Regions from separate parts of the Allobranchiibius huperziae genome, predicted to be linked through region 2. Evidence: riboswitches for the same ligand, from Rfam matches in the RefSeq annotation. Region 2 holds a riboswitch; the other holds the start of a gene.
The links. Region 2 has a riboswitch for S-adenosylmethionine ahead of HNR15_RS10580 (bifunctional o-acetylhomoserine/o-acetylserine sulfhydrylase). Riboswitches for the same ligand answer to the same signal wherever they lie in the genome.
Positions count from the first base shown of each region.

Region 1 (5,218 bases), 100 kb from region 2:
TGTGCGCCGAGGTCCAGCAGGTGGTGGCAGCGGCGGCCGAGCTCGTGCCGGATAAGTGCAATCTGCTTGCAACGGACCGGCACTGGGCGCCTGCGCAGTCCGCCCGCGGTCACGTGTCGACGCGGTGACCCTGTGGTCATGCCCTGGTGCGGGTGAGACGGACATCCACCGGATCCCCGTGGCACATTCCGAACCGCGGTGTGCTGAGCGGGGCCTAGGAACCGGGTGACCGATGTCACGCCCGTCCTCAGCGCAGGCCGACGATGCCGAGGGCGCCGAGCGCGACCAGCCAGCTGACGAAGCTGCCGACCAGGAAGTACTCGGTGACGGCATCGATGCCGAGGCCGGAGATCTCCTGGCGCGCCGATCGACGGGCCTGCAGCTCGGGGAAGCGGATGAGGCCCTTCGCGGCGATCACGAGCCCGGCCGCGGTGATCTGCCCGGCCATGCCGAGCCCGAGGATGAACAGGCGCTCCATCGGACCGAGCAGCCGACCGCCGCGCAGCTCGTCGGAGGGCTGCGGCTGGCCCTCCGGCTTCACCGCGCCGATCGCGGTCAGCACCAGGCGCACCAGCTCGTTGCCGGTGGCCAGCTGCACCGCTCCGAGGCCGAGCACCAGCAGGAAGCGGTCGGGCGACAGGTCGTGCAGCGTGGCGAACGCGCTGTGCCGCATCCAGTGGCCGAGCGCGCCGTCGGCGTGACTCGCGCTGCCCGCGGCGATCATCACGACCAGGACGCCCGCTCCGAGCAGGCACAGCGCCAGCGTCTCGCCGTGTCTGCTGCGCGCGGCGCGACCGGCCAGCCAGCGCCACGCGGCGGCGACCGCGGCAGCGAAGACCAGCAGCACGATGTCGGCGGCGTCGTGCAGGTCGGCCAACAGGGCGGCCACAAGGAGAACGAGCGGCCCCACGGCGTACGACGCCACGACGGACCGGACCCGCACCAGGTCGCCGACGCCGACGGCGAGCAGTAGTGCGCCGAGGATGCTCATCGGACGGAGGCGAGGTCGCGGGCGGCGTTCACAATGACTTCCAGGCCCGCGGCGCGGATGCGCTGGGAGATCGCCGACGGGGAGACGTCCTCGGCGCGTGCGATCTCCGTGCGGGACTCGCCTGCCACGAGGCGTTGCAGGATGCGCATGGCTCGTTCATCCAGCGATGAAAGCAGTTGGTCCTGACACACCAGGGCGGCGTTGACCGCTCCCGCGCTGGGGCCGTCGTCCTGCGCGGGGGTGTAGACGGTGCGTACGGCGTGCGTCGCCGGTCGTCGTTCGGCCGCCTGCGCGGCTTCGATCGCCTTGCGGGCGGCCCACCACGCCGGTCCGTCCTGGGTGCCGGCGCGGGCGTCCAGCACGGTGGCGCCTCCCCAGCTCAGCCCGAATCGCACCAGCGTCTCGGGCATCAGGCCCAGCCTGATCCGGAAGGCCGCCTCCAGCGCATTGCCGAGGGTTTCGTAGCTGGCCTGGAATTCATCACCTACCGTGATCCGCAGTGCGGTGGTCGCGGCCACCAGGTGGTCGGTGCGGCGCAAGGTGGAGACGAGGCGGGTGTGCAACGCATGGCGGTCGGGGGCGCCCCGGGAGTCCACGATGTCGCCGATCAGGGTGGCGCACGGGTCTGCGTGCTCAGCGGGCTTCACGTCCTGCATATGAAGATCATAGCTTCATAATGTCAAGATGAAGGAATGTTCTTGAAGTACGTCGCCCTCGTCGTGCTCTGCCTGGTGGCGCTGGTCGCAGCGTGCGGCATGGCGGCCCGCTGGATCGACGCCGACGGGGTCGCCCCGATCGTGCAGTCGATCTTCCCGCTCTTCGGCATCCTCGCGATAGCCGCGTTCGTCGCCGGCGTCGGCGTGACCGCCGTGGTCGGCCCGACGCGGCCCATGCTGATCGCCCTGGTGGGTCTGCTGCTCATCGCCGCGGTCCCTGTGGCGCTCGCGGTCCCGACCCTGGTGCCCCACACAGTGCACAGCCGGCCCGGCGACGAGGTGATCATGACCTCGAACATGGAGTTCGGTCAGGCGTCGGCGGCCCCCATCATGGCCGCGGTCCGGGCCCACCACGTCGACACGCTGGTGCTGGAGGAGGTCACACCGGATGCGCTCGAGCGTCTCGATGCTGCGGGTCTGCGCACCCTCCTGCCGCACCGGGTCGGTCGGACGCGCACCGACTTCCGCGGGACCGTGATCGCCAGCGCCCATCCGCTCACCGAGGAGAGCTCCTTCGTGCCGTACGACGGCGCGGGGATGCCGGTGGCGCGCGTGCAGACCCCGGAGGGCACCTACCTCCTGAGGGGCGTGCACACCTACGCCCCGCTGCCGAATCTCACGACCCGATGGCGCGCGGGTCTCGACGAGGTGCGTCGCTGGCGCGCCCGTCAGCCGATGGACATGCCGTTGGTGATCGCAGGCGACTTCAACGCCTCGACCGCGATGCCCGCCTTCCGCCGGGCCATCGCAGGGATGACCGACGCTCAACGGGCCACCGGCAGCGGCTGGGTCCGCACGTGGCCGAACGGGCGGTCGTTCCCGCCGTTCATCGCACTGGACCACATCCTGGTGCGCGACTTCGACGTCGTGGCCTCCGGGAGGGTCACGGTCGCCGATACCGACCACCGGGCCGTCTGGGCACGCGTCCGATTGCGCTAGGACGCCGGGGAGAGTCCGGGGCCCGTCACCAGGGGCAGGGGACGGACAGGTCGCGCGGGTCGTCGGCTGCGGTCCAGCCCGTGGACTCGTCGTAGGTGTAGTCCAGCGTGGGTCCGGCCTCCACCAGGCGGCGTACGCCGTCGACGAGGCGGCCCACGTGGTGGGCGCGGGTCGCGAGGCCGATGCTCGCCCGCACCGCGGTGGAGCCGTCGCCCAGGATGCTGTCGCACAGGAGGTGGGCGCAGAAGCGACCGTCGCGCACCGAGATGCCGTACTCGTCGGAGAGCACCAACGACACCAGCGCCGGGTCGTACCCGTCGACCGTGAAGGTCACCACACCCACGTTGGGGCGGTCCTCGCCGAGCACGCTGACCAGGCGGACGCCCGGGATGGAGCGCAGCCCGGTCCGCAACTGGTCGGCGAGGGCGGCCTCGTGGCGCTCGATCTCCTCGTGGTGGCGGCGCAGCGTCGCGCACGCAGCGGCGAGCGCGATGGCACCCACGGCGTTGGGCGTGCCGCCCTCGTGACGGGCCGCGCCGGAATGCCACGTGATGCGCTGATGACGCACGCGCGCCGTGGCGCCGCCTCCGGGCAGGTAGGGCGATGCGAGGTCCAGCCAGTCGCGTCGGCCGACGAGGACCCCGGCGCCGTAGGGCGCGTAGAGCTTGTGACCGGAGAACGCGACCCAGTCGGCGCCGAGGTCGGCGAGGTCGATCTCGCGGTGCGGCGCCAGCTGCGCGGCGTCGATGACCGTGCGCGCGCCGTACTCCTTGGCCGCGGCGATGAGTTCGCGCACCGGCCACACCTCACCGGTGACGTTGCACGCGCCGGTGATGACGACCAGCTTGCCGCGCGCGTCACTCGCGGCCAGCGCCGAGCGCAACAGCTGCACGGCGTCGGAGGCGCTGTTCGGGACCGCGAGGCGGGTGCAGTTGCGCCGCCCCCAGGGCAGCAGTGCGGCGTGGTGGGCCGACTCCCAGGCGAAGACCTGGGTGCCGCGGGGCACGCAGTGCGCCAGCAGGGCCAGGGCGTCGGTGGTGTTGCGGGTGAAGACGACCTCGTCGTCGGGGCGCGCTCCGACGAACTCGCCCACGGTCACCCGCGCCTGCTCGAACCAGCCGGTGGTCACCCGGCTCGGCAGGCCGGCGCCCCGGTGCACCGAGCCGTACGTCGGCAGTGCGGCATCGACGGCGTCGCGCACGCTGACCAGCGCCGGGGTGGTCGCCCCGTGGTCGAAGTTCGCGGCGTCCACAACAGTTCGGTGCACGGTGGGCACCCCGAGTTCGTGCGCCACGGTGAGCGGCAGGTGGGCCTGCACCTGGGGCACGCGGTGGGGCGGCAAGTCGCGGACGACGCGTAGCGCGGCGCGGGGCTCGCGGGGCTCGCGGGGTACGGCCGTGCCGTACTCGGTGCCGGAAGGGGTCTCGGTGTCGTGCTGGGTGTGTGTTGCCTGGACGGTCACGGGCAGCCTCTCGCCGTGGGACCAGCGGTCACCGGCAGCATGCCGATACGTCGGTCCGCGCTTGCCACGCGGCGGATGCGGCGTGGCCGGGTCGTCACTCGGAGCACCCCACCGCGGAGGAGGGTTGCCGCTCAGCTAGCCGAGGCTTGACGCTGAGACTCTTGACCTGCGACGAGGCTAACGGATGCGGTGTCCGGTCGTCATGTCGCGATCCGCATCGTGGACCGGTCGCACCGCGGAGGATGTGCTGCGGTCCTCTCATCTGCGCGAAGGGCTTCCGCCCGCCTGGTTTAAGTGCTATTAAAGTGATATCAGTTAAATCGAGGAGGACGTGATGTCACAGCAACTGCGGCCCGAGGATCCCGCGTCGGACAGTGCCGATCCGACCGTGCAACCGCCGTCGACGCGACCGGTGGGCCACGAGGGGCGGCGGGTCGATGTCGCCGAGCGACGTGCCTGGTCGGTCAACGGCTTCCTCGCGCTGGCGGTCGCGCTCGTCCTGGCGGCGGTGGCCGTCTGGAGCTTTGTCGCGGGGCTGCCGGCGGTCGGCGTGGTCCTGGCGGTGCTGACCGCGCTGGTCGCGACCCCGCTGGTCGTGATCCAGCCGGGTCAGACCAGGGTGGTGCAGTTCTTCGGCCGCTACATCGGGACGGCGCGGCACGCGGGCCTGACCTGGGTGCTGCCCCTCACCACCCGCCGCAACATCTCCGTGCGGGTGCGCAACTTCGAGACCAACGCCCTCAAGGTCAACGACGCGGACGGCAACCCGGTCGAGATCGCCGCCATCGTCGTGTGGCAGGTGGCCGACACGGCCAAGGCCACGTTCTCGGTCGAGTCGTACGGCGACTTCGTCCGGGTGCAGTCCGAGTCGGCCCTGCGGCACGTCGCGACGACGCATCCGTACGACAACCCCAGCGGCACGGGCACATCGCTGCGCGGCTCCACCGACGAGGTGTCCGAGCAGCTCGCCCACGAGGTCGCGGCGCGTATCGCGGTCGCCGGGTGCGAGGTGCGCGAGGTCCGGATCAGCCACCTCGCCTATGCCCAGGAGATCGCCCAGGCGATGCTGCAGCGGCAGCAGGCCGCCGCGATCATCGCCGCCCGTGAACG
Region 1 covers NZ_JACCFW010000001.1:2,352,043-2,357,260, reverse strand. The annotation lists gene HNR15_RS11040 (hypothetical protein) at 248-991, opposite strand; gene HNR15_RS11035 (SatD family protein) at 988-1,647, opposite strand; gene HNR15_RS11030 (endonuclease/exonuclease/phosphatase family protein) at 1,684-2,646, shown strand; gene HNR15_RS11025 (aminotransferase class V-fold PLP-dependent enzyme) at 2,672-4,108, opposite strand; SAM riboswitch class IV at 4,161-4,275, opposite strand; gene HNR15_RS11020 (SPFH domain-containing protein) at 4,443-5,218, shown strand, end outside.
Region 1: another riboswitch for S-adenosylmethionine. It lies ahead of HNR15_RS11025 (aminotransferase class V-fold PLP-dependent enzyme); the one in region 2 lies ahead of HNR15_RS10580 (bifunctional o-acetylhomoserine/o-acetylserine sulfhydrylase).

Region 2 (25,727 bases):
GGGCCAGACGCTCAGTCTGGACATCACTGCGCGACTTCTGCACGCCGGGCTCTACGCGGTCGCGCGCGACGTGGAGTACTCCGGTCAGCACAACGTCGTCTTCCTCAGCGAGCGTGCGCTGCGCGACCACCACGTGCGGCGTCATCTCGACCTGCATCTCTACGACGTGGCGCACCGCTTCGCCCGCGAACCGCATCCGGTACGCCGTTCGGAGCGCCTGCGTGCCCTCGCCCGGCCGGTGCGCAGGGTGGCGCGGCGGGCGCGGCCGGGGACGCACGGCTGACGCGCCCTCGCTCGTTGCGGCCGGGTCAGGCCGCCCGTCCCGTGTAGTAGAGCCAGACGGCGCGGTCGTCCCGCTCGACGGCGTCGCCCGCCAGGTCGAAGGTCGCGATGTCGGCGAAACCGGCCGCACGCAGCTGGTTGCGCGACTCGTCCGCTCCGACGTAGTAGGTGAGCATCGAGTAGTCGTGTGCGTCGTCGTTGATGACCGCCCAGGTCGGTCGGATGACCTCGTGAGCCCGGAGCCGTCGCCGGTTCGCCCGGGCGCGCCAGGCGGCGTAGCTGCTGCGGAGCACGCTCCGGCCCGGTCGCGGGCGACCCTGCCACGGCAGCAGGTGGAATCTGAGGTGGTCGCGGTTGTGACTGGACAGCAGCAGCAGGCCGCCCTCGCGCAGCACCCGGCGCATCTCCCGCAGCGCGATCGCCCGGTCGTCGTGGCCGATGTAGTCCAGACCGTTGAAGGAGAAGATCACCGCGTCGAACGAGGCGTCGTCGAAGCGGCGCAGGTCGCGGACGTCGCCCTCCTCGATGCGCAGATTCGGGAAGCGCGCGGCCGTCGCGGCGGCCAGCGCCGGCGAGTAGTCGAGCCCGACGTACTCCCGCGCTAGGGGCGCGAGGTGACCCGTGGTGCGTCCACCGCCGACACCGATGTCGAGCACCGTGCGCCCGCGCAGGTCGCCGTCGTACGCGTCGAAGAGGACCTTCTCCGCGGGGTGCAGGTGCGACAACCGCGGATAGTGGCGCACCGCATCGGCGCCGGTGTACGACGCGTGGTTCGCGCGGTCCTGGACGTCGGGGTGGGCGTGCGACATGGGTGGGGCCTCTCGAACGGGTGGGGAGCGCAGGAAGTCTAGGGTCACCATCGGTCGCCGCGGTGTCGATGGGCCGCCCCCACTCCCTTACCGTGTGCACCGTGTCGACGACGTCCCCCGATACCCTCCGGCAGCCGGATCTGCTCTTGTTCGTCTGTGACGGCAACCTCGCCCGGTCGCCGGCCGCCGAACTCATCTCGCGCCACCGCGCCGTGGCCGACGGGCCCTGGCGGTTCGCGAGCTGCGGTGTGCGCGCCGTGCGCAGCGACCGGGTGCTGCGCGAGGTGGAGCGCCAGCTCGCCCTCATGGACGTGCCGGCCGGGGGCTTCCGCTCCCGCCAGGCGACCCCGGCGATCCTCGGCGAAGCCCGCCTCATCCTCACCGCCGGCAGACCGCAGAACGACTGGATCGTCGACGAGACGCCCACGCTCTACCGCCGCACCTACACGATCCGCCAGGCCGCCCGCCTGCTGCGGGACCTGCCGCCCGGCGCGGATCCGCTGGCGCACCTGGCGCGTACGAAGGACCGGATCACCGAGCTGGACGAGGTCGAGGACCCGATCCGCAAGGGCGGCGCGGCCGCGGGACAGGCCGTGGGGCAGATCGACGAGGCCCTGCGCGTCATCCTTCCCGCCCTTGGGGCGCTGGGGCCCGTCCGGCCCTGAGCGGCCGACCGGCACCCGGACACCCGAGCCGGGTGCGAGCGGGGCCCGGCACAATGGGCCGCGTGAAAGCACTGCTCCTGGAGAACATCCATCCCCTCGCCGTCTCGCTGCTGCAGGACTCGGGCATCGAGGTGCAGTCGCACGCCGGCGCGTTGGACGAGGACGAGCTGATCGCGGCGCTCGACGGGGTGGACCTGCTCGGGATCCGGTCCAAGACCGAGGTCACCGAACGCGTGCTGCAGTCCGCCACGCAGCTGCAGGCGATCGGAGCCTTCTGCATCGGCACCAACCAGGTCGCCCTCAAGGCGGCCGCCGAACGCGGAGTCGTGGTCTTCAACGCGCCGTTCTCCAACACCCGCAGCGTGGTCGAGCTCGTCATCGGCGAGATCATCGCGATGGCCCGCCGTCTCACCGAGAAGGACGGCGACCTGCACGCGGGCACCTGGAACAAGGATGCGACCGGAAGCCACGAGATCCGCGGCCGCAGCATCGGGATCGTCGGCTACGGCAACATCGGCAGCCAACTGTCGGTCGTGGCCGAGATGCTCGGGCTGCGGGTGTTCTTCTACGACACCGAGGACAAGCTGGCCCTCGGCAACGCCCACCGCTGCGAGAGCCTGGAGGAGCTGCTGCAGGTCGCCGAGGTGGTGACGCTGCACGTCGACGGACGGTCGGGCAACGCCGGGTTCTTCGGGGCCGAGCAGTTCGGCCGGATGCGTCCGCGCGCGCTCTTCCTCAACCTGTCGCGCGGTTTCGTGGTCGACTACGACGCGCTTCGCGAGGGTCTGCTGTCCGGGCACATCGCGGGCGCGGCGGTCGACGTCTTCCCGACCGAGCCGAAGGTCAAGGGCGAGCGGTTCGTCTCACCCCTTCAGGGCATCCCCAACGTGATCCTCACCCCGCACGTCGGCGGATCGACCCAGGAGGCGCAGGAGGACATCGGCCGGTTCGTGGCGACCAAGCTGCGCGACTTCGTGCAGCGCGGCACCACCACGCTCAACGTCAACCTCCCGACGCTGACCCTGGAGGCGCGTCCCGGCGGGCACCGGGTCACCCATCTGCACGTGAACATGCCCGGCGTCCTCGCCAAGGTCAACAGCATCCTGGCCGCGCACGGGGTCAACATCGAGGGGCAGATGCTGAGCACGCTCGGTGACAACGGTTACGTCGTCACCGACGTCAACGACATCCCGCGCGCCGTCGTCGACGAGCTGGCGGCCCTGCCGGAGACCATCCGGCTGCGCGTCATCTGAGCGTCACGTCGCCCGCGCGGTGACCTACCTGCATCACGGTGGGCGGCCCGATCAGTGGGCGACGGGGCAGCCGGAGACCCCGGATGCCGTTTCCGCCTCTGACGGGCGTGGATCGGTAGACCTCGCAACGTCTTTCGGCGTACGTCGGGTGACCCCGAGGCGGAAATCCCGCGGCATCAGCGTGAGCCGCTCGGCGATCCGCAGGTCGTAGGACGGGTCCGGCGTGAGGTCGTAGCGGTGCACCAGCCGGGCCAGCGCCAGCACGGACTCGTGCAGGGCGAACTGCCGCCCGATGCACGCCCGGTCGCCTACGCCGAACGGCAGGTAGGAGTGGGCGGGCCTAGCACGCACGTTCGCGGGCAGGAAGTGGTCCGGGTCGTAGGAGTCGGCGTCCGCGCCCCAGACGGACGGGTCGCGGTGCACGGCCGTGAGCATCACGAGCACCCAGTCGTCGCGGTGCAGCGTCCACCGGCCGCCGATCGTCTCGGAGCCGTGCCGCGGTCCGCGCGCGAAGCCCGGAGCCGTCGGCCACAGGCGCAGGGCCTCGTCGAGGCAACGGCGGATGTAGCGGAACTTCGGCACCTGCTCGAAGGTGGGCACCGCGTCGGGATCGGTCCCGAGGATCGCGTCGGCCTCCTCCTGGGCCCGGCGCATCACCTCGCGGTCGCGGCTCATGTAGTAGAGCGCGAACGACAGGGCGCCCGAGGTGGTCTCGTGTCCCGCCACGAGGAAGGTGTTGATCTGGTAGCGCACGTTGGTCAGGTCCAGGGCGGCACCGGTGTCGGGGTGGCGCGAGTTCAGCATCAGGCCCAGCAGGTCGTCGGTGCGACGGTCGCCGCTCGCCCGGCGGGCCTCGACGATGTCGTCGATCATCGCGTCGACGTACGCCCGACGCTCGTCGTAGACCTTCCGTCCGCGCCGCATGAGCAGCCGGCCGCCGGGGACCGCCGACAGGAACGCGCGGCGCTGCCCGCCCGCGAGTGCGGTGATCATGGCGGTCACGAACGGGTGCTGCTCGTCGCTGGTGAACGAGCCGAAATCGGTGCTGAACGACGTCCGCCCGATGGTCTCCAGCGTCATCCTGGTCAGCCAGGGGGACACGTCGACGGGCTCGCTCTCCTGATCCCACGCCGAGATCAACTCCGAGCACACGGCGTTCATCGTGTCGTGATACCCGCGCATCGAGGCGCGGGTGAACGCCGGCAGCAGCAGGTCGTGCGCCAGGGCCCAGTTCGGTTCGTCGGTGTACGCCGTGAAGAGCCCGTCGCCCGCCACCTCGCGCAGTGCCTTCACGCCGGGCGCGAGGGCCTTCTGGAAGCGGCCCTCGTCGCTGAGTTCCGCGGTCAGCGCCGCGTCCGTGGTGAGCACGAACTTCATCCCGAAGGTGCGCAGCTCGAACAGCGGCCCCGCTCCCTTCGACAGGTGCAGCATCTTCTGGACGGGACCCCCGCCCGGAGCGCGCATCACGGAGACGACGTCACCGAGCACGCGTCGGCGTCCCGGGGGGTGCGGTAGCTCGGTGTGGGCGAAATTCGCGGTCATCCTGGGGACTCTCCGGACGCTCGGGTGGATGTCGTCACTGTAAGCCACTTCACACAACAGGTGTAGTGCCCGACCGGTCCCGGGTGCCCGCTGGGGCCCGCTGTGCCCGGCTAAAGTGGGCGACATCCCGGATCCCGCACCGTCCACGCACCGACCCTGAGAGTCCAGCCTCACGTGGCCCAACCGCACACCGCGCACGATCAGCCCGCGACCACCGATCAGCCGTCGCCGGAGCACCGACGCGACCTCGAGCGATGGCGTACGACGTACGACCTGCTCGCGGCAGCCGCGCGTCAGGACGCCACCGCGCAGGCCCGCTGGGCCGCCGAGGACCGCCACGGCGACGAGCGGTGCGCCGAGATGCGGGAGATCCTGCAGGATCTGACCCTGCGCCGGGACGTACGCGCATTCGCGGATGCCGTTGCCGCGTGGGGTGGGCGGCCGGGGCCGTTCGCCCAGTTCGCTCCCTCCGGCCCGGCATGGCTGCACCAGCTCGTCGAGGCGAGCGCCGGACACGAACGCGATCTGGCCGACCTGTTCGTCGCGGTGTGCCGCACCCCCGACGGTGACGACGAGGCCGCCGCACTGATCAGGGCTCTGGAAGACGTCGCCAGAACGGGCGGCCACACCACCACGCCCGTTCTGCCGGTGCTCTCCGTGTTCTGGACGACCGACCGCGCCGCCCAGTGGCCGGTCGCGTGGTCGCCCGCCGTGGCGTCGTTCCTCACGCTCGGCTGGATGGGGCGGCACATGACCCACGCCGAGCGCTACATCGCGTTCGCCCAGCTGTGCCGTGGTCTCGCCTCGCACGACCCACGCGAGGCGGAACGGCTGATGGTCTACCTGGAGGCCGCCGGCCCGTTCGTCGGCGTGGGCAGCGGCCTGCCGCAGACGTGCGACGAGGCCGCGGAGCTGATGGACGAGCATCAGCCGATGCGGGGGTATCCGCGCGCGGAGTCCGAGGCACGGGCAGCGGGCCTGGCGGGCCAGTTGCGAGGTGCGGCAACGCTGCTCACGCGCTCGCTGCACCGGCCGCTGGAGCAGGCCACCGGGCTGCGGCTGCGGGAGACCAACCTGCAGACGCGTGTCGGCACCGGCCGGGACGCCCCCTTCCGCGCCGACCTGCACGCCACCTGGTCGCTGCCCGGCGACGCAGGGGCGCCGGCGCTGCGACTGTGGGTCACGCGCTCGGGGGTCGCCGTCGGGCTGCACGCGGGCTGGCCCGGGGCCGGACACGTCGGTGTCGGCGCCGAGGACCGCCAGGCGCGGATCGCCGCCGCCGTGCAGCGTCATCTGCCGCCGGAAGTCCAGTTCCTCGCCGTCGACGGTGCGGCTACCGCCGACCGGGTGTCTCCCGCCGGCCGGTCCTATCCCGGCGGCGAGATCTTCGTGGGCCGCTGGTGGCCCCACCCCGAGGCGCTCGACCGGGCGGACGTCGCCCAGGACCTGCTCGCGACCGCCCGCGCGGTCACGCCCCTCGTGGACGTGCTCGCCGGCCACGACCCGACACCGACGGGCCCGGCCGACCTGGAGCTGCTGGCGCACCTGGAGCAGTTCCGGGTCGGCCGGCCCTACCCCACGGAGCGCGACGGCTGGCACGAGGAGCAGCGTCGATCGCTGGCCGCCCACCTGGACCCGGACGGTCTCGACGCCTTCGACCTCGCCTCCTTCCGCCGGCTGGTGACCGGACGCGCGTACGGCGCGGTCGGCAGCCATTCGGTGCTCCAGGCGGCCCTGGCCGGCCTCGACGCGCCCGGCCTCGACCGGCTCGCCGGCGCGCTGAAGACGTTGCTCTGGGGCAGCGGCAGCGACGCCGAACGGATCGACGCCGTCCTCAGCGACCCGCCCGTGCCCGGCCTCGGTGAGACGGTCGTGATGAAGCTGATGGCGGTGGTCCACCCGGCGCGCTATCTGCCCGTCTACCCCCTCGGCGGGGCCGACGGCAAGGTCGCTCTGGCCCGCGTGCTCGGGGTCGATCTGCCCGAAACCTCGGATACGACGCGCGCGCGGCTGCACCTCACCGCGTCCGCCCGGTTGCGTGCGCGGCTCGAACCGCTGCTGCCCGGCGACCCCTGGGGGCAGGTGCAGTTCGCCCGGTGGCTGCTGCACCGCGGAGAGGCGGTCGCGGATCCGGATCGCGATCTGATCGCCGAGGCAGCCGCCGACCTGCTGGTCGACGAGGACTTCCTGCGCGAGGTGCACGGCCTGCTGGAGGACAAGAAGCAGGTGGTCTTCTACGGGCCGCCGGGCACCGGCAAGACCTTCCTCGCGCAGCGCTTCGCCGCTGCCCTGCAACCCGATTCGACCAAACGGGCCGTCGTGCAGTTCCACCCCTCGACGTCGTACGAGGACTTCTTCGAAGGCTTCCGACCACGCCTGGACGCCCAGGGGCAGATGGTCTACGAGCTGCGCAAGGGCCCGCTCGCGCTGCTCGCCGAAGCCGCCGAGGCCGACCCGACGACCCCGCACGTGATGGTCATCGACGAGATCAATCGGGCCAACCTGCCGCGGGTGTTCGGTGAGCTGCTCTACCTGCTCGAGTACCGCTCGAGCAGCGTCCTCACCTCCTATCGGCCCGACGAGGGCTTCGAGCTGCCGCCCAACCTGCTCTTCATCGGCACCATGAACACCGCCGACCGCTCCATCGCCCTGGTCGACGCGGCGCTGCGCCGGCGTTTCCACTTCGTGCCGTTCATGCCGCACGAGGGTCCGATGGAGGGGCTGCTGCTGCGCTGGTTGAGCGCACACGACGGTCCGGTCTGGGTCGCCGAGCTGGTCGACCGGGTCAACGAGGAGCTGCGGCACGCCCTGCGGGGGCCGCATCTGCAGATCGGCCACAGCCACTTCATGGTCGATCAGTTGGATGACGCTGCGCTGCAACGGATCTGGAACTACAGCATCTACCCGTTCATCGAGGACCAGTTCTACGGCCGGGAGGATCTGCTGCGCACGTTCACCTGGGCGGCAGTCCTCGAGCGGCACGGTCCGACCGGGTCCACCCGCCCGCTCCCGCCCGCCTGACGTCGTACGCCGTGCGCACCGTCACGCTCACCGAGCACTCCACGTCCGACCCGTTCCCCCTGGGCGGCACCGCCCGCGAGCGGCTGTTCGATCTGGTGGCGGGGCGACTGGAGGTGCAGGCCACCGCCGACCCCGGGCAGGTGCGACTGCGGTCCACCTCCTGGGTGGGCGCCGTGCACGTGCCGGGGCTCACCGTGCGGGTCACCCCGCGCGCGGGGATGGCGAACCTCTTCACGATGTTCTCCGCAGGGATCCCGGGCGGCACCCTCGGACGTGAGGAAGTCGGCTGGGAGGGCGGCGTCGACCTCGTGGACGGCGTGGCCGCGTTCCTGCTGCGGGCGATCGACGACTGCACCCGCCGCGGGCTGCTGCACGGTTACCTGCACCGGGAGGAGTCGCTGCACGTGATCCGCGGGCGGCTGCTGGTCGGGCAGGTGGCGGTCCGTCCGTGGGCAGCGGCCCGGCCGCCCTGCGGATACGACGACTTCACCGTCGACGTCCCGGAGAACAGGATGCTGCGGTGCGCCCTGGAGCAGCTGCTGCGCTGGCCCGCCCTGCCGCCGGTGCTGCGTCGCGGAGCGACCGCGCTCGCGGTGCGCTTCGACGGGGTTTCGCCCACGGTCCCCGACGACCACCGCGGGGGAGTGCCGATCACCCGGCTCAACGAGCACTACGCGGCGGCGCTCGACCTGGCCGGGCAGGCCCTGGAAGGCGTCACCATCTCCCATCGGGAGGGCGAGCACCGGGCCCACGCGTTCCTGATCGACCTGCAGGATGTGTTCCAGCGGTGGGTCGCCGCCGAGCTCCAGGCCCGGCTGTGGCCGATGCTGCACGTGAGTGAGCGGCCGGCGTACTCCTTGGACGACGATGCCCGGCTGCCGGTCCGTCCGGACCTGGTGGTCATGCGTGGTGCTCGGCCGGCCCTGGTGCTGCAGGCTCGCCATCGTCTCGTCGGCGCATCGTCGGCCCTGTCGCAGGAGGTCTCGGCGCTGCTGCTGCAGGCGGCGTCGCTACCGGTGCCGACCGCACTGCTGGTCTACGCCGACGCCGAGCACCCACCCGAGCCGCAGATGCGCATCCGCGGCACCGGCACTCGGCTGCTGTGCCTGCCCCTCACGCTCGACGCGACACCGGACGCGCTCTCGGCTCGCCTGGACGAGATCGCCGAGCTGGTGCGCGTTTCGGCGCTCGGCCCGCTGCCGCAACGGAACCGGACGCAGGCGAGCGCCGTCGTACCCACGATCTGATGACGGACCGGCGCCGTTGCGGTGACGGCTCTCAGCGATTACTTACACAGGGATCCGGTGCTCAGCGAGAATGTCGCCACCTTCGGACGGGAGACGGAAGATGACGTATCTGCTGACCCGGCGCGGCGGGCGCGGGGTCCGGCGCGGCGGGCGCAGGGTCCGGCTCGCGGTCGTGGCGTCGGCGATCGGGTCGGTCGGCGTCCTCACCGGATGCGGCGCAGGCACCGACGCACCGACCGTCGTCACCCCGAGCCGGGACATCGTCACCAGCGTCACCTCCGCGCCGAGCACCACGTCGTCGTCGACGACCAGCGCGTGCGGGTCCTCCCTCGAGTTCGGTCCCACCACCGCGCCGAGCACCAAGTCGCACCGGTTCGGCACCACGGCCCAGACCACCGACGCAGATTCCGACGACGTGCGGCTTGCGGTCACGGTGCAGGCCCCCAAGGTCGTGTCGGCGGTGACCGAGGACCCCCCGGACGACGGCTACCAGTACGTCGCCGTGAGCATGTCGGTCACGCTGACCGGTGGGGACTCCACGTACATCGGTGCCATCGACACGTTCAGCATGATCGACGCTCAGGGCAACCGATGCGACTACCGCGACGACTCCGGGGCCATCCCGGCCGCGCAGGTATGGAAGGACGGAGAGCTGAACGCGAGGAAGAAGTCCGAGACGGGCTCGATGGTCTTCCAGGTGCCGATCGCCACGAAGCCGTCCATGTTGACGGTCGCATTCGTCGGCGGGCTGAACGAGACGGCCACCGACAGGTGGACCGACTGAGCCATCGGGCGACCGAATCCTGGATCTCGTGAGCTCCGGGTCTTTTCTGGATCCGGCCGTTCGGGTTCCCGTACCGTCGACTCGATCAGGTCGGCCTAGTGCGAGGAGGAGCGAGTGCGGGGGTCCGGACGCCGTGTGGGGTGGGTCGCCATCGCGGCGGGATGTCTCGGCCTCGTCACCGCATGCAGTGGTGGCGCACATGCGTCGTCCTCCTCCGCGACCACGGCGGCCTCTCGGCCACCGGCGCCGACCTCGCCGACCTCGCCGACCTCGCCGACCTCGAGCGTGAAGTCGGCCCGCTGCGACGCACCGCAGTTCGGGTCGGACCCTTCGCCGGACGCCCAGACACCTACCCGCCCCTGGGGCTCCGCGGTCGCCGTCCGCTCGGCTCCGGATCCGGACGGCCTGGACGGACCGCCGGCGGTCGTCCAGATCCTGGCCAAGACGCCGTCGCAGGTCGCCTCGCCGTCGGAGGCACCCGATCCGGGCCACGTGTTCGTCACGGTCGCCGTCACCCTCAAGGTGGTGGCCGGTTCGGACCATTCCGTGAGCGCTGACCAGTTCGCGCTCTTCGATCCGCGAGGCGACGCCTGCAAGGATGCCAAGGACTCCGATGTCGTGCCGGATGCCCAGCTGTTGCAGGACTCACACCCGAGCGCCGGGTCGCCACCCGCGTCCGGTGCCCTGGTCTTCGAGGTCGACGCCGGGTCCGACCCACGTGCGCTCGTGCTGGCCTACAACGGGGCGTTCAGCCGGGTCGCCAGTGCGCGGTGGCAGTCGTGACCACGGCCGGACGACGCGGTCGGCGGATGGGCACGCCAGGTCGTGGAGGTGTCTGGGCAGCGCTCGCAGCAGCCGGTGTGATCGCTCTCGCCGGGTGTTCGACCCGGGCACCGGGCGTCGTCGTGCCCCCGTCGCGCGCGGCGACGTCGTCGTCACAGCCGATACCGACAGTGAGCGAAGGCGGTGTCGCGGGCCCGGCGGGTACGGTCACCTGTCCGTTCGACGCCGACCTGTCGGCCGTGCTGAACCCGAAGGCGCAGGTCGTGTCGTTCGGGAAGACCGTGTCGGTGCTCACGGCGTACCCGGCAGCGAAGGTGCAGATCACGGTCGGGACGCCCAGGATCGTCAGCTCGCAGAGTGAGAACCCGCCGCCCGACGGGATGCAGTACGTCGCGTTCCCCACCCTCACCCACCTGGTCTCAGGTGCCTCCTACGGGCAGTCCGACGAAAACTTCGCGCTGTACGACCCGCACCGCATCTCCTGCCAGCAGGCGTCCGACTTCGACGACGTCCTTCCCGCGGGCCAGTTGCTGGCGTCGACGGCAACGGTCAGCACGGCGCATCGTGATGCACGGGGATCGGTGATCTACGAGACTCCCTCCGGCGCCGACCTGACGTCGTACACGCTCACGTTCGGAGACGACTCCGATGAGTTGGCGAAGGCGGAGTGGACGCGCTGACCCGCTCCGCGACACGAGCTGGCTCCAATGTGCCGCGTCGGGGCATCGCATGAAGGACACTGGTCCCCTGCTCCCCGATGTCGTCCCGTCCGTGAGGAATTCACCCATGTCGCGCGCCTCGTCCCTGTGTCTGCCGGCCCTGATCACGCTCGCCGCGACGACGGTCGCTGCATGCGGCACGGCGACCGCGCCCGGCCTCGAGACTCCCACTGTTGCGGCGTCGGGCACGACCTCGGCATCCTCCGCGCCGTCGGACTCCTCGAGCACGTCCGGTGACAGTGCCAGTCCCAGCACGTCGAGCAGTGCGCCGCAGAGCTCGGCCGGCGCAGTCTGCAAGACCGACTCCACCATCGGCCCGACGTACTCCGCGACCATGGCGACCAAGCCGTTCGGGACCATGGTGCAGGTCACCGATGAGCTCCAGCGCACGCTGCAGGTCAGCCCGGCCAAGCCGCGCCAGATCACGGCCGCGGACCCCAGCCTGCTGGACCCGGGAATGCAGTACGTTGCCGTCGACGTGCGTACCCATCTGGTGTCGGGGTACTCCCTCTATATGAGCTACATCGACTTCAACCTCTTCGATGCCGCTCACCGCACCTGCTACCGCACGAGCAGCCCCAGCGCGCTGCCCGAGGCCCAGCAACTGTCGGGGACCACGCTCAACTCGACGACCAAGGACGCCAACGGAGCCGTCGTGTTCGAGGTGCCGGTCGGCACCGACCTCAGCACCATGACCCTGGCGTTCGCGGGTGGTCTCAACGACACCCCACAGGCACAGTGGAAGGGCTGATCTGATCTCCGAAGTACCTCCCATCCCTCCTCTGGGTCCGCTGCTGGGCGCCGGTGACGCGGCCCGCCGCGCCGGTCTGCGCCGGATGCGGACGGTGGCGCTCGGGCTGCTGCTACTAGCGGCGGTGATCTTCGTGCTCACCCACGGCCATGGGGGAGTCTGGGGTTACGTGAACGCCGCGGCGGAGGCGGCCATGGTCGGCGCCGTCGCCGATTGGTTCGCCGTCACCGCCCTCTTCCGGCACCCCATGGGCGTGCCGATCCCGCACACCGCGATCATCCCGGAGCGCAAGGACGCCATCGGCGCGAGCCTCGAGGACTTCGTGGCGGAGAACTTCCTCACGCCCGACACGGTCCAGGAGCGGCTCGCAGCTGCGCAGATCCCGGCGCGGGTGGGGCGGTGGCTCGCGGTGCGCGACAACAGCGTCCGCGTCGTACGCACGGCAGCGCCGCCGCTCGCGCGCGGGCTGGAGTCCATCGACGACCGCGAGGTGCTGGAGCTGCTCGACCGGCTGGTCCTGCCCCGGCTGAGCAGGGAACCGATCGCCCCGGTGGCCGGGCACCTGCTCGAGGGCATCCTGCGCGACCGGTCGCACACGTCGCTGGTCGATCTCGGGGTGCGGGAGCTGCACGACTGGGTTGCGGCCAACCCCGAGACCATCGTGGCGATCCTCGGCTCCCGGGCACCCTGGTGGTCCCCGAAGTGGCTCGACGACACGGTGACCTCCCGTATCCACCTGGAGATCCTGCGATTCCTCGCCGACGTGCGTGACGACCCGGAGCACCAGACCCGGCAGGCGCTGGACCACCTGCTGGGGCAGCTCGCCCACGACCTGCAGCACGACGAGGCGACGATGGCCCAGGCCGAGTCGCTGAAGGAGCACCTGCTGAAGCACCCCTCGGTGCCGGGGACGGTGCTGGCCCTGTGGGCCTCGGTGCGGACGACGATCGTCGACGGACTGCGCGACGAGGACAGCGACCTGCACGCACGCCTGTCGCGCGCGCTGACCGATGCGGGGGAGCGGCTCGGGACCGACGAGGCCCTGCGCGACTCCATCGAACGCCGCCTCGAGAGCATCGTCGGCCACGTCGTCACGACGTACGGGCGCGAACTCACCTCGGTGATCACCACCACGATCGAGCGGTGGGACGGCAAGGAGGCGGCGTCGCGGATCGAGCTGCACGTGGGGCGTGACCTGCAGTTCATCCGCATCAACGGCACGATCGTCGGAGGCTTGGTCGGGCTGCTCATCTACACGATCGCCCAGCTGCTCTGACCTCGCGGTTGTCAGCGGATCTGTGGTGTCGGCGTCACGAAAGCGCTGACGACCGTCGTCCGTATATCGAGATTCACCTCGCGCCGGCCTTGGGGTGTCATAACCTCACGTTCTAGGTCATGAGTGCCAGCGTCAGGCCCCGGCGTGCTGGCCGGCAACCCTCCTCCGCGGTGGGGTGCCCCGGGTGAAGACCTGGCCGGTGGATGCCGATCGTCCCCCGGCAAGCGCGGATCGTGGGCCCCCCGCCATCCGCTGCAGCGTCGGCGCAGTGCGAGCTCGCCGGTGCCGCACCCTGCGTCACGAAAGGCGACACGATGACCGACAGCCCCGGCTGGTCCTTCGAGACCCGTCAGATCCACGCCGGCCAGGAGCCCGATGCGGCCACCACCGCACGCGCCCTGCCCATCTACCAGACGACGTCGTACGTCTTCCCGGACACCGACCGCGCGGCCAAGCTCTTCGGCCTGCAGGAGTTCGGCAACATCTACACACGACTGATGAACCCGACCACCGACGTGGTCGAGCAGCGCCTGGCCAACCTCGAGGGCGGGGTCGGCGCGCTGCTGGTCGCCTCCGGCCAGGCCGCAGAGACGCTGGCGATCCTCAACATCGCCGAGGCCGGGGACCACATCGTGGCCAGCCCGTCGCTCTACGGCGGCACCTTCAACCTGCTGAAGTTCACGCTGCCCAAGTACGGCATCGACGTGACCTTCGTGGAGGACACCAAGGACCCGCAGAGCTGGCGCGCAGCCGCCCAGCCCAACACCAAGCTCTTCTACGGCGAGACGATCTCCAACCCCAAGATCGAGATCCTGGACATCGAGGCCGTCGCGAACGTCGCGCACGAGCTCGGCGTACCGCTCGTGGTCGACAACACCGTCGCCACGCCGTTCCTGCTGCGCCCGATCGAGTACGGCGCGGACATCGTCGTGCACTCGGCGACGAAGTACCTGGGCGGGCACGGCACGGCGATCGCCGGCGCGATCATCGACAGCGGCAACTTCGACTTCGGCAAGGACCCGGAGAAGTTCCCCAACTTCAACACCCCCGAGGAGAGCTACCACGGGCTGGTCTACGCCCGCGACCTCGGCGTCGGAAGCCCGCTCGGCGCCAACCTGGCGTTCATCCTGAAGGCACGGGTGCAGGGTCTGCGCGACCTCGGGTCCTCGATCTCGCCGTTCAACGCGTTCCTGATCGCGCAGGGTGTCGAGACGCTCAGCCTGCGCATCGAGCGGCACGTGCAGAACACCCGCGCGGTCGCGGAGTGGCTGCAGCAGCAGGATCAGGTCGAGTCGGTGCGCTGGGCGTCGCTGCCCGGTGACGAGTACTACGAGCTGGCACAGAAGTACACGCCGCTCGGATCCGGCGCGGTGCTGGCGTTCGAGATCGCCGGCGGCGCCGAGGCGGGCAAGACGTTCGTGGAAGCGCTCACCCTGCACAGCCACGTCGCCAACATCGGCGACGTGCGCTCGCTGGTGATCCACCCGGCGTCGACGACCCACTCCCAGGGCAGCGACGAGGACCGGCTGCTGGCCGGTGTCACGCCGGGTCTGGTGCGGCTCGCGGTCGGGCTGGAGCACATCGACGACATCCTGGCGGACCTCGAGCAGGGGTTCGCGGCCGCCAAGTAGGCACCCGTCGTACGACGATCCGCCGCCGCTCCCGTCACCGGGTGCGGCGGCGGTTCGCATCGGGCGCTGGCGAACGTCGCTCCGGCACCTCGACCCGACGGTCGGACTCGAGGCCGCGCCGCGTCGCGCCGCCTAGGGTGGCCGGATGAGGGAGCCCCGCCGGGTCGTCGTCGCTGTGCTGACGATGATCTGCGCGTCGGCCCTCGCCGGTTGCGCCCTGCCGAGGGACGAGGCGCCGCCCAGTTACTCCGCTCGATCCTGGACCGGAGGGGCGGCTGCGCTCTCGACGGTCACCGCGTGCGGCGACGTGGCGCCCGGCCAGACCTACGACGTCGGCGAACTCAACTCCTGGATGCAGTCGTTGCAGGGCTTTCCGCTCTGGCGGGCTGCCGACGTGGGCGCGAGCACGCCGTTGAGCGACGGACGGGTGCTGTGGGCGTTCGGCGACACGCTGCGCGATCCGAGCGCGGCGAGCCGGTTCGCCGCGAACTCCATGCTCGTCACCTCGGGGTTGTGCACCTCGCAGGTGGTGCCGGCCGGCCGGGGTCCGGTGATCGCCGACACCCCGCCGACGGTGTGCTGGCCGACCTCGGTCACGGCCGTGCCCACCGCGCGCGGCGACCAGGTCTACGTCGCGTGCTCGCGCATCCGGCGTGGCACGTCGCTCCTGGACTTCACCATCTCCGGTACGGCGATCGCGCGGTTCGACGTGCCGCGTGGCGGGACGCCGGTGCCCGGCCCGGTGGTCGCCGTACCCGCTCTCAGGAGATCACCTGGGGTTCGGCCCTGGTCCGCGACTGGAACGAGGTGTACGTCTACGGCACCCGCGGCGGCTCCGCGCGTGGTGCGGGACGCAGCTTGTACATCGCGCGGGTGGCGGCATCCGGCGTACAGGATCCGAGCGCGTGGACCTACTGGAACGGCCTCGCCTGGGTCCCCGACGCCGCAGCCGCCCAACCCCTGCTCGGAAGGGACACCGTGAGCCAGGCCCTGAGCGTCAGTCACCTCGGAACCTCCTGGGTCGCCGTCTCGATGCGCGGCGGGGATCTGCAACAACGCGTGGGGGTGTGGACCGCAACGCAGCCGCAGGGCCCGTGGGCGCTCTCGCGCACCGTCGCGGTGCCGGCTCCCGGCGACGGCACCATCACCTACCAGCCGCTGGCACACCCCGAGCTGGCCCTGCGCGACGGCAACCTGCTCGTCTCGCTGTCTCGCACCGCCACGACCCTCGCGGGTATGGCGCAGGCGCCCCAGGCATCGCGCCCGGTGTTCATCGAGGTGCCCATGCCCTAGGGCTGCACGGAATGCCAGCACCCACAGGGTGGTTGGCACCCTCATGCCCCGTGTCTTCATCGCTCTGCGGCCCCCTCAGGAGGAGGTGGCGCGCCTCGACGACTTCCTCGACGTACGACGCGACGCCGCGCCGTTCAGCTGGACCGACGCCGAGCAGTTCCACCTCACCCTGGCCTTCCTGCCCGATGTCCCCGAACACCGCCTCGACGACCTGGTGGAGGCCGTCGCGGCGGCCGCCGGGCGCCGGGACCGGTTCGATCTGTGCCTCGGCGGAGGAGGGGCCTTTCCCGATCCCGCGCGCGCCAAGGTGATGTGGGTCGGGCTGCGCACCGACGAGCACGCCGACCAGGAACTGCAGGCGCTCGCGGCCGGCGTCCGTGGCTCCGCCGCCCACAGCGGCGCGCAGGTCGACGGACAGCGGTTCCGGCCGCACGTGACCGTCGCCCGCTGCGGTCGCCCGACCCCGCTCGACCGCTGGGTGCGTCTGCTCGACGGCTACAGCGGAGCGTTCTGGACGGCCGAGGAGGTCGAGGTCATCGCCTCCCACCTGGGCGAGGGGCCACGTGGCAGAGCGCGACACGAGGTGCTGGCGCGCCTGCCCCTCGGCGACCTCGGGCCGTCACCGTCCCTCTGAGATCCGGCTTCGCGATGGTGCTGAGCGCGACACACCGTCCCGAACGCGGATCTCACCTCAGCGCGACCTGCCCGGCCGGTACGGGAGAATGGACCAGATCCCCGATGACCCAGCCCTCACGCCGCACCCGCCCGACCCGCCGCCGCCCGCGTACGACGTCCGGGGGGCGTCCGCCGCGCCTGGACGAGGCCGCGCAGCAACGCCGCCGGTCGCTGCTGCCCGCGATCGAGTACCCGCCCCAGCTGCCGGTGGTCGCCGAGCGCGAGCGCATCCGTGCCGCGATCGAGGCGCATCAGGTCGTGGTCGTGGCCGGCGAGACCGGCTCGGGCAAGACCACCCAGCTGCCGAAGATCCTGCTGGAGATGGGCCGCGGCATCGCGGGGATGATCGGGCACACCCAGCCGCGCCGGATCGCCGCGCGCTCGGTCGCCGACCGGATCGCCGACGAGCTGCACGTCCCGCTCGGGGGAGTGGTGGGCTACCAGGTGCGCTTCGCCGACCACTCGGGCCCGGACAGCCTGGTCAAGGTGATGACCGACGGCATCCTGCTGTCGGAGCTGCGCCGCGACCGCGATCTGCGCCGCTACGACACGCTGATCATCGACGAGGCCCACGAGCGCTCGCTCAACATCGACTTTATCCTCGGCTACCTCAAGCAGCTGCTGCCGCGGCGACCGGACCTGAAGGTCATCGTCACCTCGGCCACCATCGATCCGGGCCGGTTCGCGGAGCACTTCGCCCAGCACGGCGTGCCCGCTCCCGTGATCGAGGTCTCCGGGCGCACCTTCCCGGTGGAGGTCCGCTACCGGCCCCTGGTCGAGGAGATCGCCGGGCCGTCCGGGCCCCAACTGGTCGACGTCGACCAGGTCACCGGCATCGTGCGCGCCGTCGAGGAGCTGTGGAGCGAGCCGGTGTCCGACGGGGGACCGCAGGACATCCTGGTCTTCTGCTCCGGCGAGCGCGAGATCCGTGACGCCGCAGAGGCGCTCGACGCCCTCGACCTCCCCGGCACCGCGACGCTGCCGCTCTACGCGCGGCTGTCCGCCGCAGAGCAGCACCGGGTCTTCGGCTCGCATGGCGGACGACGGATCGTCATCGCCACCAACGTCGCCGAGACCTCACTGACCGTTCCGGGCATCCGGTACGTCGTCGACAGCGGCACCGCGCGCATCTCCCGTTACAGCCAGCGCACCAAGGTGCAGCGTCTGCCCATCGAGCCCGTCTCGCAGGCGAGCGCGCGGCAGCGGTCGGGCCGATGCGGCCGGGTGGCCGATGGCGTGTGCATCCGGCTCTACTCCGAGGAGGACTTCCTCGGACGCCCGGAGTTCACGGATCCGGAGATCCTGCGTACCAACCTCGCCTCGGTCATCCTGCAGATGGCGTCGCTGGACCTGGGCGACGTGGCCCGGTTCCCGTTCGTGGAGCCGCCGGACTCCCGCCAGATCAGCGACGGCGTGCGGCTGCTGGAGGAGTTGCAGGCCGTCGAGGAGCGCGGCTCCCGGGGCACCCCGCGCCTGACCGCCGCCGGTCGCGCCATCAGCGCCCTTCCCACCGACCCCCGGCTCGCCCGGATGCTGCTCGCCGGCGCGGAGAACGGCGCCCTGGCCGAAGTGCTGGTCATCGTCGCGGCCCTGTCGATCCAGGATCCTCGTGAGCGACCGGCCGAGAAGCGTCCGCAGGCCGACCAGTCGCATGCCCGCTTCCGCCACGAGAGCAGCGACTTCCTGTCGCTGCTCAACCTGTGGCGCTATCTGAAGGAGCAACAGAAGGCGTTGTCCAGCAGCGCTTTCCGCCGGATGTGCCAGCGGGAGTATCTGCACTATCTGCGGGTGCGTGAGTGGCAGGACCTGCACACCCAGCTGCGCGAGGCCTGCAAACAGCAGGGGATGCGCCGCGCGGACAACCCGGCCGGAGAGGACGCCGTTCACCAGGCGATGCTCACCGGTCTGCTGTCGCACGTCGGTCTGCGTGACCGCGAGAAGCGCGACTTCCTGGGTGCCCGCGGCGTGCGGTTCGCGATCCAGCCCGGGTCGGCGCTCTTCCGCAAACCGCCGGACTGGGTGATGTCTGCAGAGCTGGTGGAGACCAGCCGGCTCTGGGCGCGGACGAACGCCGCGGTGGACCCCGCCTGGGTCGAGCGCGCCGGTGGTCATCTGGTGAAGCGCAGCTACGCCGAGCCGCACTGGGAGCGCCGCCGCGGCAGTGTGGTCGCCGCCGAACGGGTCACCCTCTACGGGCTGCCGCTGGCCGCCGGTCGCAAGGTCGACTACGGGTCGATCGACCCCGTGATGTCGCGCGATCTGTTCATCCGATCCGCGCTGGTCGAAGGCGACTGGGAGAGCCGGCACGCCTTCACCGAACGCAACCGTCAGACGCTCGCGCGGCTGCGCGATCTGGAGGCACGCACCCGGCGCCGTGACGTGGTGGTCGACGACGAGACCGTCTATGCGTTCTACGACGCCAAGATCCCCGAATCCATCGTTTCCGCAGCGCATTTCGACGCGTGGTGGAAGAAGGAGCAGCGCAGCTCACCCGACCTGCTGACGATGTCCGAGGACGACCTGCGCGGCGACGACGCCGCCGACATCGACCTCGACGAGTATCCGCGGACCTGGTCCAGCGGAGAGCTCGACCTGCGGCTCAGTTACCGCTTCGAGCCGGGATCCGACGATGACGGTGTGACAGTGCACGTCCCGGTAGAACAGCTCAACCAGGTCGACCAGGACGGTTTCGACTGGTTGGTGCCCGGCGTGCGCGGCGAGCTGGTGACCGCGCTCATCCGGTCGCTACCGAAGGCGACGCGTCGCAACTTCGTGCCCGCGCCCGACGTCGCGGCGAGGGCGCTGCCGCTGATGGACCCGGCGCGCGGCTCTATCACGACCGAGCTCGCCGGAGCACTCCAGCAACTGACCGGCGTGCGCGTCCCGGCCGACCAGTGGGACTGGGACCGAGTGCCCAACCACCTCAAAGCAACGTTCCGCGTTGAGGATTCGCGGCGCCGCGCGCTCTCGCACGGTGAGGACCTGTCCGCCCTGCGCGAGCAGCTGTCCGGTCGGGTGCGCTCGGTGCTGTCCCGGGCCGGCAGCGAGATCGAGCGTTCCGGACTCACCACCTGGGACTTCGAGGAGCTGCCCGCCGAGCTCGCCGAGCGCGTCGGCAAGCGGACCGTGCAGGGTTACCCGGCACTCGTGGACGAGGGTGACAGCGTCGCCCTGCGGGTGCTGCCGAGCGCCGCGGAGCGCGACGCCGAGCACCCGGCCGGCGTACGCCGCCTGCTGCTGCTGCAGTTGGACGTGCCCTGGTCGCGGTTGCTGGGGATGCTCGACAACGCCCAGCGGCTCGCGCTCGGTTGGGGACCGCACGCCGACCAGCAGGCGGTGCTCTCCGACGTCCTGGCCGCCGCCGTCGACGCGGTGGTGGCAGCGGACTCCTCACCGGGGCCGGTGCGGACCCGGGAGCGGTTCGACGCGGTGCTGCGGCAGACACGCCAGCAGGCGTCGGCGCAGGTGCTGTCGATCGTGGAGGGCCTGGTGCCCGTGCTGCACCACTCCCGCGAGGTGCAGCTCGCACTGGACTCGATGACCCGCCCGTCCGTCGCGGAGCTCGTCGCCGACGTGCGCCGGCAGCATGAAGGCCTCGTCTATCCCGGGTTCGTAGCGGCGACGGGCGCCTCCCGGTTGCGTGACCTGGACCGTTACCTGCGCGGGATGCTCGAACGCCTCGAACGTGCGCCGGAGGACATCGCCCGCGACGCCCAGCGGATGGACGAGGTGCACGCCGTCGAGCGGGAGCTCGGCGACCTCATCGAGGGTCTGCCGCCCGCCCGTCGCCGCGAGGACGCCGTACGCCGACTGCGCTGGCAGGTGCAGGAGCTGCGGATCAGCCTCTTCGCCCAGCGGCTCGGCACCTCAGGGGCGGTCTCGGTGCAGCGACTGCGCAAGGCGATGGACCGGATCGAGGCGGCGCCGACCACCTGAGGTGCCGTTCGATCGAACGAGTCAGCCCGGGATGTCGGAAGGTGTGGCCACGACGACGCCGAACAGGTCGGCGACGGCGGCCAGGCTGGCGGCCTGCAGGGCAGCGGCCGACACCGGGGCGCCGCCGTCCGTGCCCGGAAGATCCCGGGTCGCCGTCGCCCCAGCGACCACCGACGGCGAGTAGCCGAGGCTGAACGCGCCGCGCGCCGTCGAGTTCACGCACATGTGCGTCATGAATCCGGCGAGGACCAGGTCACGGCCGGGCCCGGCCTGCAGCCGGTCGTGCAGGTCGGTGCCGGTGAACGCGTTCGGGAACTTCTTGACGATCACCGGCTCGCCGTCGCGAGGGGCCACCCGCGAGACGATCTGGCCGATGTCGTCCTGAAGGTCGTAGGGCGAGCCCGGTCCGGAGTCATGCATGATGTGCAGGATCGGGACGCCGGCGTCCCGGGCGTTCGACAGCAGCTCCTCGGCCTGGTCCAGCGCCGCCTGGACGCCGTCCAGCTCCATGACGCCACGGGTGTAGGTGTTCTGCAGGTCGATCATGATCAACGTCGAGTCCGCCAACGGGGCGGGCGCCTCGGGCATGCCGCTCAACTGTCGCAGCGTCGCGTGCTCGGTCATCGCGGTCCCATCCAGTGCTGTCGATGCTCGGAGCTCCCACGCTAAGCCCGGCGGCGCCGCAGTGCCGAACCCGGTGAGAACTGCCGCACGCCGACGACGGCCGCGAGCCGCCAGCGCCACGGACGGGGATGAGACGGCACCGGTGACCTGAGATGCTGGCCGGACCCGATGTCCCTGCGGTCGAGAGGCGCCCCGTGAGCACCCTGTTCGAGAAGATCATCGACGGAGAGATCCCCGGCCAGATCGTGTGGCAGGACCCGGTGTGCGTGGCGTTCCTCTCGGTCGACCCGCTCACCGACGGACACACGCTGGTCGTGCCGCGTACGCCGGTGGATCAGTGGCTCGACGCTGACGACGACCTCATCGCCACCCTCATGTCGGTCGGCAAGGTGATCGGCCGCGCGCAGGTGCAGGAGTGGGGCGCACGGAGGGCGGGAGTGCTGATCGAAGGCTTCCAGGTGCCCCACCTGCACGTGCACGTCTGGCCCGCGAACGGTCACGGCGACTTCGACGTCAACGCCGTCACGCACGGACAGGACCCGCAGGTGCTGGCCACGAACGCCGACCGGCTCCGTGCGCGGCTGCGCACTCTCGGATACGGCGAGCAGGTCCCCGCCTGACGCGTGCCGGCGTCCCGCGCGGGCAGTGACGCAGACCGCGCGACGGGGGAGTGCCACGCGGGAATCGTGCGCGCTGGCCGGGCGTTGGAACGGGCAGAGGAAGGCGCGAACAGCGCATCATTCGTCAGCAGGAGAGCACCGTGCAGGATCCACAGGAGTTGTATCGCTTCGAGAACGACACCCATCCCAGCGAGCTGGGCGCTCACACGATGGTCGTGGCGCTCGGCGGCCTCATCGACGCTGGCAACACCCAGAAGCAGGTGGTGTCACACCTGCTCGGCACCCTCGAGCACACGGTGGTGGCGTCCTTCGACCTGGACCAGCTGCTCGACTACCGCGGACGCCGTCCGGTCATGACGTTCGACCGCGACCACTACAGCGACTACGACGACCCGGCGCTGACGCTCTTCCGGATGACCGACGACGACGGCACCCCGTTCCTGCTGCTCGCCGGCCCGGAGCCGGACTACCAGTGGGAGCGCGTGATCGAGGCCGTGCGGATGCTCGTACGCCGCCTCGGTGTGCAGCTCGTCGTGAGCGCTCACGGCATCCCGATGGCCGTGCCGCACACCCGCCCGGTCGGTATGACGCGCTATGCCAGCGACCAGCGGCTGATGCCGGAGAACAACCCGGTCTTCGGGATGGTGCAGATCCCCTCGAGCCTTGAGTCGCTGATGCACCTGCGGTTGTCCGAATCCGGCATCGACACTGCCGGATTCGCGATCCACGTGCCGCACTACCTGACCCAGACCGACTTCGGTGACGCCGCCGTGGCCGCGCTGCGGGCGGTGTGCGCTCTCACCGGCCTCAGCATCCCGATGCAGGAGCTGACCGCCGTCGCGGGACTGCACCGCGCCGAGATCGGCCGCCAGGTCGCCGAGAACCCCGACGTGGTCGAGGTGGTGCAGGGGCTGGAGCAGCAGTACGACGCGTTCCAGGAGGGACTGCAGCGGCAGAACCTGCTGGCCAACGAGATGGCCGAACTGCCGAGCGCCGACGAGATCGGCGCCGAGCTGGAGAAGTTCCTGCGCGACGAGTCGGGAGACAACTCCAACTGATCTCACGTTTCGGACATGCAGGGCGGGGCACATGTGCCCCGCCCTGCATGTCCATTTTGTCGAGTCAGGGCTTCGCGTCGGCCCAGCTGCGCACGATGCCGGTGGCGGAGACGAAACGCGCCGGTGAGCCCTCGGTCCAGCGGCGTGCGGCGTCCTGGAGCGCGGAGTCGACCGCGGCCGCCGTGGCGGGAGCGTGCTCCTCGGGCACGTGCACGAGGAGTTCATCGTGCAGGCACAGCACGATGCGGGCGTCGTACGCCGCGATCGCGTGCCGCGCGGTGAGCGCCCAGGCCTTGAAGAACTCCGCAGCAGCCCCCTGCACCACGGCGTTGCGGGAGAAGCGCCCCCGCGCCCGCGCCTGGGCCTGCTCGGTGCTGCGCGGCACAGTGATGAGTCGTCCGCCGTACGTCGTGATCGAGCCCCCGCTCTCACCGGTGGCCTGCGCTGCCCGCAGATACGCCATCGCGGTGGGGTAGGCCCGGTCCAGACCCTCCAGCGCCGCGGCCGCCTGACCCGCCGCGCCGCCGTACATCGCCGACAGGACCGCGACCTTGGCGATCGGCCGCTCGACCCGCAGCTGATCGGCCACGGTGCGGTAGAGGTCGTCCTGTGCGGTCGCGGCGATCAGGGCCGGGTCGCCGGAGACGACGGCCAGCACGCGCGGCTCGATCTGGCCGAGGTCGGCGCGTACGAAGAGGTGCCCGGGCGCGGCGACGACCGCCGGGCGCAGCGCGGCCGGCAGGTTGTGCAGCCCCGCCTCCGCGGTCATCCGCCCCGCCCCGCCGTCGAAGGAGTGCCACCGCCCCCGCAGTCGGTCATCGCGTCCGACATGGTCGCGCAGCCACGCCCAGCCGTACGTCGTCGCGATGCGCTCGTCGGCCCGCCACTGCAGCAGGGCGTCGACGACGGGGTGGGTGCTGCGGTATCGGTCCAGCTCCCACTTGCGGGTGTTGTCCACCCGGATCCCCAACCCGTGCAACATGTTGAGCACCTGCTCGGGGTTGCGCAGATCGACGGCCCGCCCCGGCGGGATCAGCGCCAGCACGGCGGTATCGCGGACCGCACGCGCGTCGATCTCGTCCTGCGGAGTGTGCGGCCGAGGTCCGGCCGAGGCCTCGATGAGCCGCTCGAGGGTGGGCCGGTGCACGGGCAGGCCGGTGCGCTCCAGCTCCAGCGCGAGCATCGCGGCGCCCGACTCGCTGTACGCCGTCGCCACCGCCCGAGGACGCTCCTGCAGCTGCTGTGTCTGCTGCTCGGCCACGCGCACGGCCAGATGCGCCCACTGCGAAGCGGTCGACCCCTCTGCGGCGAGGAAACCCGGTCGCAGGTAGCCCTGCTCGTCCAGGGGCTGCGGCCCGTCGCTCCCGACGGGCGGATCGTCCGGGCTGTCGAACAGATCACCCTGGTGGCGGGCAGGCACGCCGTCACGGTCCAGGCCCATCGCGCGGGCCCAGATGTGCTCGGGCGCGGCTCGGGCACCGCCGTGCAGCAGCAGGTCGGTCTGCAACAGGTCGAGTCCGCGGCCGGGGCGGATGCCGTGCGCGAGCAGCGCGCGAGGGACCTGGTCGGACCACCAGACCCAGCGCACGGGATGGGCGGTGTCGCCGTCCCGTGCGGCGATCAACTTGCCCGCGCGGACGGGTTCGGACAAGTGCGCCTGGTGGTCGATCTGCGCGGTGCCGGGTGAGCCGGCAGTCGTCGCGATGGCCACCTCGCCCGTGCGCGCGTCGACGGCAAGGCCGAGCAACGGGCCCCGCATCCACGAGGGATACGGGGCCCGTGCGGTGACAGTCGACTGGTTCAGCCTTGCCCGCCTTGGTCGTCGGTGCCGTGCTCGTCACGCTCGCCCTGCGGGCGCCGGCCACCGTCCTGACCATATTGGTTCTGCTGACCCTGTTGGTCATCGACGGGAAGTCCCGAGATGGCCGTGGTGGGCGCGTCGGCCGGATCGACCGGGGTCGAACTGTGCCCCTGTTGCCCCTGCTGCCAGGGCTGCTCGCCGTAGCCGCCCTGCTGACCCTGCTGGCCGTACCCACCGGACTGACCCGGCTGCTGGCCGTGTCCGCCCTGTTGGGAGGGCAGCTGGCCGTAGGCGCCCCCGGGGCCGGGCTGGCCGGATTGACCGGACTGAGGTGCGTATCCGCCCTGCTGGCCCGGCTGCTGGCCGTACCCGCTGCCGGACTGACCGGACTGACCGGACTGACCGGCCGGTGGGGTGTATCCGCCCGGCTGCTGGCCGTACCCACCCTGCTGAGCGGGCTGACCCTGACCGTAACCACCCTGCTGAGCGGGCTGACCCTGACCGTTACCACCCTGCTGGCCGTACCCGCTGCCCGACTGACCGCCCTGGCCGGACTGGGGTGCGTACCCGCCCTGCTGGCCCGGCTGCTGGCCGTACCCACCCTGCTGACCGTAGCCACCGGACGGACCGGGCTGGGCGGGCTGCTGGCCGTAGCCGCCCTGCTGTGCGGGCTGACCCTGCTGGCCCGGGTGCTGGCCGTAGCCGCCCTGCTGTGCGGGCTGACCCTGCTGGCCGTAGCCGCTGCCGGACTGAGGTGTGTATCCACCCTGCTGGCCCGGGTGTTGGCCGTACCCACCCTGCTGGCCGTACCCGCTGCCCGACTGACCGCCCTGGCCGGACTGGGGTGCGTACCCGCCCTGCTGGGCGGGCTGCTGACCGTAGCCACCCCGGTGGCCGGGCTGGCCCTGCTGGCCGTACCCGCTCTGCTGGGCGGGCTGCTGGCCGTAGCCACCCTGC
Region 2 covers NZ_JACCFW010000001.1:2,238,098-2,263,824, reverse strand. The annotation lists gene HNR15_RS10640 (FkbM family methyltransferase) at 1-283, shown strand, start outside; gene HNR15_RS10635 (class I SAM-dependent methyltransferase) at 309-1,091, opposite strand; gene HNR15_RS10630 (arsenate reductase/protein-tyrosine-phosphatase family protein) at 1,193-1,756, shown strand; gene serA (phosphoglycerate dehydrogenase) at 1,810-3,009, shown strand; gene HNR15_RS10620 (cytochrome P450) at 3,061-4,551, opposite strand; gene HNR15_RS18830 (AAA family ATPase) at 4,726-7,572, shown strand; gene HNR15_RS10610 (5-methylcytosine restriction system specificity protein McrC) at 7,584-8,819, shown strand; gene HNR15_RS10605 (DUF4352 domain-containing protein) at 8,920-9,603, shown strand; gene HNR15_RS10600 (DUF4352 domain-containing protein) at 9,889-10,386, shown strand; gene HNR15_RS10595 (hypothetical protein) at 10,383-11,066, shown strand; gene HNR15_RS10590 (hypothetical protein) at 11,173-11,856, shown strand; gene HNR15_RS10585 (DUF445 domain-containing protein) at 11,942-13,132, shown strand; SAM riboswitch class IV at 13,248-13,365, shown strand; gene HNR15_RS10580 (bifunctional o-acetylhomoserine/o-acetylserine sulfhydrylase) at 13,447-14,763, shown strand; gene HNR15_RS18825 (hypothetical protein) at 15,088-15,360, opposite strand; gene HNR15_RS18820 (DUF4185 domain-containing protein) at 15,400-16,056, shown strand; gene thpR (RNA 2',3'-cyclic phosphodiesterase) at 16,100-16,690, shown strand; gene hrpA (ATP-dependent RNA helicase HrpA) at 16,795-20,667, shown strand; gene HNR15_RS10555 (cysteine hydrolase family protein) at 20,689-21,291, opposite strand; gene HNR15_RS10550 (HIT family protein) at 21,486-21,911, shown strand; gene HNR15_RS10545 (PAC2 family protein) at 22,052-22,969, shown strand; gene HNR15_RS10540 (DNA polymerase) at 23,034-24,728, opposite strand; gene HNR15_RS10535 (hypothetical protein) at 24,770-25,727, opposite strand, start outside.